DNA from 3 places in the Vibrio rarus genome. Region 1 is predicted to be linked to each of the others. Evidence: predicted binding sites of a transcription regulator. Region 1 holds the regulator's gene; each other region holds the start of a gene.
The links. The regulator MetJ, encoded in region 1, represses methionine synthesis genes. The targets are predictions, from matches to a motif close to TTAGACNTNTANANGTCTAA.
Positions count from the first base shown of each region.

Region 1 (3,290 bases):
GCGTCATGGTAGCTGGGTGGCAAATCAAGCTTTCAACACCCCCCAATGATTCTGCTAATGAAAACAGTTTTAAGGCACCAACAAATTCCTTTAACTGCTCCATAGTACCCTCAAGTTCAAAACTCAACATACTACCAAAGCCTGATTGCTGACGCTGGGCAATATCATGCCCAGGATGCTCTGGTAAGCTTGGGTGATAAATTTTCTTAACCCGTTTTTGTGACTGAAGATAGGTCAATATTTGTTGGGAACTCTCTTCATGGGCACGCATGCGTACACCTAAAGTACGCAACCCTCTAAGCGTTAAATAACTATCAAAAGGGGTTCCCGTAGCGCCAATGCAATTTCCCCACCACGCTAATTCTTCCGCATGCTGCTCTGTTTTGGTAATGACCACCCCACCAATGACATCCGAATGGCCATTAATGTATTTCGTGGTTGAGTGAATAACAAAGTCCGCCCCAAGCTCTAATGGCTTTTGGAAGATGGGCGTCAAGAATGTGTTATCTACGGCCACTAGCGCCCCAACCTCGGTCGCTTGTGCACATACTTTTTGAATATCAACCACTCGTACTAACGGGTTAGATGGTGTTTCAATAAGAATCAATTTCGGTTTTTTCGCGATGGCTTTTGCCAATGCCACTTCATCTGATTGATCAATAAACTCAACCTTAAAATCCCCTTTCTGTGCTCGGGTATTAAAAAGGCGATAAGTACCACCATAGCAATCATGAGGGGCAATAATCAGGTCATCGGAACCTAAGAACGCCGATACCCATAAATTCAGTGCTGACGTTCCACAGTTAGTTATGACAGCACCTTTACCGGACTCTAACTCATACAGTGCCGTTTCAAGCAATCCTCTATTAGGATTCCCTGAACGGGTATAATCATACTGCGGTACATCTCCGAAAGAAGGGAAGCCATAGTTAGTGGACAGATAAATAGGGGGAACAACAGCATGATATTGAGTGTCGGACTCGATACCGGTGCGGACGGCGATCGTCGATGACTTATGTTTACTGCTCATCTTCTGGTCTTTTCCTTTGACAATGGTGGTTGGTATTGGATGCCAATCAAATTAATCTGCTTATAGCCTACCCCGATCAGATTAAGACATCAACACATCTAGACGTCTAAATGCCTTTACATATAGCAGTAAACATCGCTAGAATTAGTTATTAACTCTTATATATTAAGCAATAAAGGTTCCCAATGGCAGACTGGAATGGCGAATACATCAGCCCATATGCTGAACACGGTAAAAAAAGCACTCAAGTAAAAAAGATCACTGTGTCTATTCCGCTTAAAGTTCTTAAAATTCTTACGGATGAACGTACACGCCGTCAGGTAAATAACTTGCGCCATGCAACCAATAGCGAATTACTTTGTGAAGCATTCCTACATGCTTATACAGGTCAACCGCTACCAACGGATGAAGACTTAAGAAAAGACTGTCCGGATGAGATCCCTGTAGAAGCAAAAAAAATCATGTCTGATTTGGGCATTGAGCTCGAAGTATTCGATGATTAATCAATTTTGGCCGTTACCCAGCCAACGATAAACATAAAAAAGGGGATGAGAGTTAAATCACTCTCATCCCCTTTTTGTCTATATATACAAAAAGCTACTTCTCTTGCATATATCCTTCAGGAAGATCTATTCGTGCGACACCAGACTGCACAGCCGCTTCGGCGACGGCTCTCGCTACACGCGGTAATAAACGTGGATCCATCGGCTTCGGTATAATATATCCCTTACCAAACTCTAATGAGTCCACTCCTGCAGCTGCCAATACTTCGTCAGGCACTGGCTCTTTTACCAACTGGCGAATGGCTTCTACTGCGGCCAATTTCATTTCTATATTGATTTCACTGGCTCTCACATCTAAGGCCCCACGGAAAATAAACGGGAAACATAGGACGTTATTGACCTGATTTGGGTAATCAGAACGCCCAGTACCCATAATAAGATCAGTACGTACCTGATGAGCTAGTTCAGGCTTTATTTCCGGATCTGGGTTAGAACAAGCAAATACAACCGGCTTATCGCTCATTAATGCTAATGCTTCTGCAGCCAATAAGTCTGGGCCAGATACCCCAAGAAACAGATCGGCACCTTCGATAACATCTTCTAAAGTGCGTTTATCTGTGTTGTTAGCAAATAGCTGTTTATATTCATTTAAGTCATCACGGCGTGTGTGTATCACCCCTTTACGGTCAAGCATGTAAATCTTTTCGCGTTGAGCACCACATTTGATCAATAACTCCATACAAGCAACCGCTGCCGCCCCTGCCCCTAAACAGACAATGGTAGAATCACACAATTGTTTACCTTGTAGCTCAATGGCATTGAGCATTCCTGCTGCCGTGACGATTGCGGTGCCATGTTGGTCATCATGAAATACCGGAACATCACAGCGCTCGATCAAGCGACGTTCAATTTCAAAACAATCCGGAGCTTTAATATCTTCGAGGTTAATACCACCAAATGTGTCAGCAATAGCCGCCACAGTATCAACAAACTCATCAATGGTACGATGCTTAACTTCAATGTCGATAGAATCTAACCCAGCAAAACGTTTAAATAATAATGCCTTGCCTTCCATGACGGGTTTCGATGCCATAGGCCCTAAGTTACCCAAACCTAATATCGCTGTGCCATTAGAAATAACAGCCACTGTGTTTCCTTTGCCGGTGTACCGGTAAACGTTATCAACATTCTGTGCAATTTCACGAACAGGTTCTGCAACGCCAGGGCTGTATGCTAAAGCAAGGTCATGAACAGTATCAGCAGGAGTGGTGAGTTCGACAGCAATCTTTCCTGGTTTAGGAAACTCGTGGTAATCGAGGGCTTGTTGACGAAAATCGTTGATAACTTGGTCATCTGACATGGAAAAGAATTCCTTAAAAAGTAGCAAGATAATAAAGAGAGGTAAGTGTAAATAAAAGTAGAGGAATGTGCTACACGGTGATTAAGGTTCTGTACTGGAATTGTAGTAAATATTAGCTCAATCTAGCCAGTGAGATACTGGTAAGATCAAAAAAGGCCGCCTAAGCGACCTTTTTTATTTCTTTGCTACTAAGATTATTTCTTAGAAGAAAGAGCACCGAAACGCTTGTTAAAGCGATCTACACGGCCGCCAGTATCAACGATACGTTGCTTACCAGTGTAGAACGGGTGACATTTGTCACATACGTCTAGGTGGATAGATTCTTTAGCTAGAGTTGAGTTGAACTCAAAAGTGTTGCCACAAGAACAATTTGCAGTAACAGATTTGTACTCAGGAT
Region 1 covers NZ_AP024900.1:161,623-164,912, reverse strand. The annotation lists gene OCU56_RS00755 (O-succinylhomoserine (thiol)-lyase) at 1-1,030, opposite strand, end outside; gene metJ (met regulon transcriptional regulator MetJ) at 1,216-1,533, shown strand; gene OCU56_RS00745 (malic enzyme-like NAD(P)-binding protein) at 1,628-2,893, opposite strand; gene rpmE (50S ribosomal protein L31) at 3,088-3,290, opposite strand, start outside.

Region 2 (3,290 bases), 500 kb from region 1:
GCGTAGTTGTTGTGCTCATCAATACCCGTCGCAACCGCAAAGATATTTGGGTCAAAAATAATATCTTCTGCAGGGAAACCCACTTCATCCACAAGGATATTATAAGCGTTGGTACAAATTTCCACTTTACGTTCACGAGTATCCGCTTGACCCTCTTCATCAAAGGCCATCACGATAACGGCTGCACCGTAGCGACGGATTAACTTAGCTTGTGCAACAAACTTTTCTTTGCCTTCCTTCATTGAAATTGAGTTAACAATCCCCTTGCCTTGAATGCATTTTAAGCCTGCTTCAATGACTTCCCACTTCGAGGAGTCAACCATGATAGGTACTTTAGATATTTCTGGCTCAGAGGCACACAGGTTAAGAAAACGAACCATACAAGCTTCGGCATCGAGCATCCCTTCATCCATATTGATATCGATGATCTGCGCGCCATTCTCAACTTGCTGTCTAGCAACATCTAACGCTTCTTCATAAAGCTCTTCTCTAATTAAGCGCTTAAAACGGGCAGAACCTGTAACGTTGGTTCTTTCACCAACGTTTAAAAATAGGGTTTCTTTTTCTATGGATAACGGCTCAAGCCCTGATAAACGACAAGCAGGCTTAATGTCTGGTAAAGCGCGAGGGGTGACGTTCTCAACAACTTCCGCCATCGCTTTGATATGCTCGGGCGTGGTACCACAACACCCCCCTACAAGGTTGAGGAAGCCTGAGTTCGCCCATTCTTGAATATGCTCCGCCATATCGTCTGGAGATAAGTCATACTCACCAAAGGCGTTAGGTAAACCTGCATTGGGGTGTACCGAAACAAACGTTTCTGAAATACGAGAAAGCTCGGCTACATAAGGGCGTAGCTCATCAGGCCCCAACGCACAGTTCAAGCCGAAAGAAATAGGATTAACATGGCGTAAGGCATTGTAGAATGCTTCTGTTGTTTGACCAGAAAGTGTTCGGCCTGATGCATCAGTAATTGTCCCTGAGATCATCACTGGAAGTGCTGATCCTAATTCGTCAAAAACCGTTTCGACAGCAAATGCACACGCTTTGGCATTTAAGGTATCAAAGATGGTTTCAATTAAAATAAAATCACATCCACCCTCGATTAATGCCAGTGTGGACTCTTTATAAGCGACCACCAGTTCATCAAAACTCACATTACGAAAACCTGGGTCGTTAACATCAGGAGAGATCGAACAGGTTCTGTTTGTTGGGCCTAAAACACCGGCTACATAACGAGGCTTGTGTGGTGTTTTTTGTGTCCATTCATCGGCAGCTTGCCGTGCTAATTTTGCTGCTGCAAAATTAATTTCGGCACTCAACTCCTCCATGTCATAATCCGCCATCGCTATGGTGGTTGAGTTGAAGGTGTTGGTTTCGAGTATATCTGCACCAGCAGCTAAATAGTCGCTATGAATTCTCTTAATAAGTTGAGGCTGAGTGAGGACCAGTAAATCGTTGTTACCTTTTAGATCGCAATGCCAATCGGAAAAGCGTTCTCCGCGATAATCATTCTCTTCTAATTTTTCATTTTGAATCATGGTGCCCATGCCACCATCAATCAAAAGGATTCTATTTTTTAGCTGTGCTGTTATTTGTTCTCTCATACTGCATCCTGCTCAGACTTACTTACTGTCACTCTATGGACTACATCCTAACATAGAAAAATTAGATTTCTAGACGTCTAAATGATGCTATTTAACGTTATGATGTTCACAAACAGAGTCATTAATTTGATCTCACAATTATTTTGTCTCACAGTATTAAGGCAAAATGAATCAAAGGAGAAGTGAATGGAAGCCTACCATACGCTATGTTTTATAGCTGCGGCAGCAGTGCTTATCGCATTTATTAACAATAAGCTTGGTAAGATGCAACCCACAATAGCCATCACCGCGAGTGCAATGTTACTGTCGCTCGCCATGATAATCGCAGGTCAATTTGGGTTATTTAAACTATCCCATGTGGCAATAGATACTATTTCGTCTATTAATTTCGAAGACTTCTTATTAAAAGGGATTCTTGGATTTTTGCTGTTTGCCGGCGGCCTTGGTATAAAACTGGATCACCTAAGAGACCAAAAGTGGGAGATCACAGCACTGGCGTTTGGTGCCACGCTTTTTTCGACATTTTTTATCGGTTTCTCTCTCTACGGACTATTCTCACTAATCGGCTTTAATTTAGACTTTGTTTATTGCTTGCTGTTTGGAGCATTAATTTCACCAACCGATCCGATTGCTGTTTTAGCCATAGTTAAAAAATTGAATGCACCCGCGCGGATCTCTACGCAAATAGAAGGGGAGTCATTATTTAACGATGGATTTGGGTTAGTGATTTTTGTCACCTTATACACCATCGCATTTGGTAGTGAAACACCGACATTTAACTCTGTGTCAGTATTATTTCTGCAAGAGGCTATCGGTGGCATCATCTACGGCTTTATCCTAGGTGCTACTTTCCACTGGCTAATCAGCTCTACCCGCGACCACTCCATGGAAATTCTGCTTACTCTACTGATCCCTTCGACGGGCTATGTTTTTGCTGAATTGCTCGGCGTTTCGGGTCCATTATCCATGGTTGTCTCCGGCATCTTAATTGGTAACTGGACACGTAGAAGTGGCTTTACTATTGAAAGTCACGAACACCTAGATCATTTCTGGGAGCTTATTGATGAGTTTTTGAATGGTGTGTTGTTCTTGCTTATCGGCATGTCAATGTTGCTATTTGAGTTCCACCATGAAGACTGGATAATGATGGTTATTGCCATTCCATTGGTGCTATTGGCTCGTTACTTAAGCGTCAAATTCACTTATGTCGGCTTTAATCGATTCAGAGATTATAACCCTATGTCAGTAAGGATTTTAACCTGGGGCGGATTGCGTGGAGGACTTGCTCTTGCCATGGCGATATCTATTCCTTCAGGGATTATGGTCATTCCTGAGAAAAATATTGATGTAAAAGAAATCATTATGGTCATGACTTATGCCGTAGTGATGTTCTCAATACTTGTGCAGGGTATGACTATCACACCACTAATAGAAAAGGCAAAGCAGTTGGAGTTACCAAACAAACCACCCGCTGAGTAATTCCCCAAAAAATAAAAAAGGTGTGCCACTGAATATGGCACACCTTTTTTTATGATTGCGACTACTCGTTAGTTGTAAAGTTCTCTTCTGAGAACTGCTCTAAATCATAAGGCGTCTGCTGATAAACACAATAATTAAGCCAATTACTAAACAATAAGTGCCCATGACTACGCCATGAAGCACTAGGCTCTAAATCTGGGTTAT
Region 2 covers NZ_AP024900.1:2,508,235-2,511,524, forward strand. The annotation lists gene metH (methionine synthase) at 1-1,607, opposite strand, end outside; gene OCU56_RS11425 (cation:proton antiporter) at 1,794-3,086, shown strand; gene metA (homoserine O-acetyltransferase MetA) at 3,148-3,290, opposite strand, start outside.
Region 2: the regulator MetJ is predicted to act here: its motif matches at 1,669-1,688, upstream of metH (methionine synthase).

Region 3 (3,290 bases), 490 kb from region 1:
TCTGCCATTCTCTTAACCAAATTGCTTAAATTTACAGCGTGTAAATGAAAAATTACACGGCATTCACGAGAATATTATGCAAAGAGTTCGGTAACGGGCCCTTTTCTTATACTATTTGCCGCTGTTTTCACAAGGTTAATACAATGAACAAACACAGTTTTCTTGAAGATTGCGCAGCTATCTTTACCGGCACGCTATTAGTTGCCATTGGTCTCTATTTTTTAAAATCATCATCAATGATTGTGGGAGGCACGGCAGGGTTAGGCTTACTGTTTACTCAGTTTATCCCGTTAAGCTTCGGTACTATGTATTTTTTGGTGAATATCCCTTTTTATTTTTTGGCATGGTCTCGACTAGGTAAACGCTTTACGATCAATAGCATTATATGTGTCTCTTTGGTCTCTTTAATGGCCGACAACCTACATTATGTGTTGCAATTTGAACTTCTTAACCCCATTTTCTCGGCGATATCTGGAGGCACATTTATTGGTTTAGGGCTGCTTGTGCTATTTCGACATCGAGCCAGTTTAGGGGGGTCTAATGTATTATGTTTGGTGATTCAAGATAAGTTGGGAATTTCGGTAGGCAAGACGCAATTGCTGTTTGATACCACTATTTTGCTGTGTTCGCTGTATTTTATCTCTTTGTCTCTTATTGCTTGGTCTATCTTAGGGGCGGTCTTTATTAACCTAATATTATGGATGAACCATAAACCGACACGCTATACCGTTCACTACAAATAATCCGCTTATCAGTGCCACAACATGGAAGGCTACTGCCTCCATATTGTGGCAATAGCCGTTGTTGAAACTATTGAGACTAATTCGCCTCAAGATAAGACGGTACTTCAGCAATACTATCTAGCACAACGGTAGCCAAGTCTTCGCCTTTGTCTGTAACCGGCTTGCCAGTGCGCACTAATATTTTAGTCCCCACTCCAGCCGCTTCTGCTGCCATCAGATCTTCTGCTTTATCACCCACCATAACGGAGTTTTTCATATCTATTTTCAGAAAATCTCGAGCAGATATAAACATACCGGGTTTCGGCTTACGACAATCACACTCTTGCTTATATTCTCCAATACCGTGCTCTGGGTGGTGAGGACAATAATAAATTCCGTCAAGCTCAACGCCATGATCAGAGAAATTCCAGTCCATCCATTGGGTTAGAGACTCAAATCGTTCTTCACTAAACTTACCTCGAGCAATACCTGACTGATTGGTGACTAACACCAACATGTAGCCCATGTGTTGTAGCTTTTTGCTAGCTTCAAACACTCCTGGTATGTACTCAAAATCATGCTCGTCATGCACATAGCCATGATCCACATTAATGACACCATCACGATCCAAAAAAACAGCGGGTTTAGACACGGTAAATTACTCTGTTTAGCTTCCTTAATATGCGAACAATTATCGCACGCTTTCCTGTCTATCGCACCTAGGTTTTACTTTTAGACGTCTAGACGTAAAAATATCTATTGACTTGAGCCAGTGAAATATCTAGCATCGACGCTAGTTTACAACCCTCTCCCTAATCAAGCAGGCTTTTTGATGATAGAGATTAAGCAAGTTAACAAGATATTCTACCAAGGCTCTACCCCTATTAATGCCTTAAAAGATATCAACCTAACCATCGCCAAAGGTAATATCTTTGGTGTGATTGGTTCTTCTGGTGCAGGTAAAAGCACTCTTATTCGCTGTGTTAACATGCTCGAAGCGCCAAGCAGTGGTGAAGTGATTGTCGATGGCATAGATCTCACTAAACTGTCTAAAACTGAGCTGTCCGAAGCTCGTCGTAACATAGGCATGATTTTTCAACACTTTAACCTGCTTTCATCACGCACCGTTTTTGATAATATCGCACTTCCTTTAGAGCTTGCAGGTAAAAGCAAAGAGTACATCGCTAAAAAAGTCACCGAGCTATTAGGCTTAGTTGGCCTTACTGATAAGAGCGATACTTACCCATCTAATTTGAGTGGTGGACAAAAACAACGTGTGGCTATTGCTCGCGCCTTATCTAGCGATCCTAAAGTATTACTGTGTGATGAAGCCACCAGTGCTCTTGACCCTGCCACCACACAATCGATTCTAGGCTTGCTCAAAACCATCAACCGTAAGCTAGGCATTACTATTTTGATCATTACTCACGAAATGGATGTAGTAAAAAACATCTGTCATGAAGTGGCGATTATTGGTGACGGCAAGTTGGTAGAAAAAGGCACTGTTGGTGAGATTTTTGCGCACCCTAAAACAGAGTTGGCTCACCAATTTATTCGCTCTACATTAGATCTGTCTATCCCAGAAGATTATGAGTTACGTTTGCAACCAGAACGAAGCGAAGGCAGTTATGCCCTAGTTCGATTGGAATTTACCGGAGCCAGCGTCAATGCACCTGTAATTAGTCAAATTGCTCGTAAATTCAATATTGATATTTCAATCTTAAGCTCCGATCTTGATTACGCCGGTGGCGTTAAGTTCGGCATGATGGTTGCTGAAGTATTCGGTGACGAGGCGTCTTATGATTCGGCAATGCAATATCTTAAAGATCAAAAAATTAAAGTAGAGGTCCTAGGCTATGTCTTATGATGTATTAGTTGACTGGTTTGATACAAATAATGCCCTGCTGCTCAAGGCAACATGGCAAACCCTGTACATGGTTGCGTTTTCAGGCATCGTTGGCTTTGCCGTTGGTATCCCTCTTGGGGTGATATTGCATACCACTAAACGTGGCGGACTATTAGAAAATCCCAAATTAAACTCTATTCTTGGTGCCATTGTTAACATTGGTCGAAGTGTGCCTTTCATTGTGTTAATGGTCGCTATCATTCCATTTACCAAATTGCTCATCGGCACCTTTATCGGTACGACTGCGGCTATTGTGCCTCTCACCATTGGTGCTATTCCATTCGTCGCCCGTTTAGTGGAAGGGGCATTATTGGAAGTACCTAGTGGCTTAGTAGAAGCGGCTCAATCAATGGGCGCAACACCATTACAAATTATTAAAAAAGTACTATTACCCGAAGCACTACCGACAATCATCAACTCGGTCACTATTACCCTAGTTACCTTGGTCAGTTACTCTGCAATGGCAGGTACTGTGGGTGGCGGTGGTTTAGGCGATGTGGCCATTCGCTATGGCTTTTATCGCTACGATGTTGTCATCATGGCCGTCACCATTGTCATGCTCATCGTTTTAGTACAAATTATTCAATCAGTGGGTGATGCACTGGTGAAAAAATTCGACCACAGATAAGACACTTATTGTTATACGGAGATAAAAATGAAAT
Region 3 covers NZ_AP024900.1:648,231-651,520, reverse strand. The annotation lists gene OCU56_RS03040 (YitT family protein) at 144-743, shown strand; gene gmhB (D-glycero-beta-D-manno-heptose 1,7-bisphosphate 7-phosphatase) at 820-1,374, opposite strand; gene metN (methionine ABC transporter ATP-binding protein MetN) at 1,555-2,589, shown strand; gene OCU56_RS03025 (methionine ABC transporter permease) at 2,579-3,256, shown strand; gene OCU56_RS03020 (MetQ/NlpA family lipoprotein) at 3,284-3,290, shown strand, end outside.
Region 3: the regulator MetJ is predicted to act here: its motif matches at 1,455-1,474, upstream of metN (methionine ABC transporter ATP-binding protein MetN).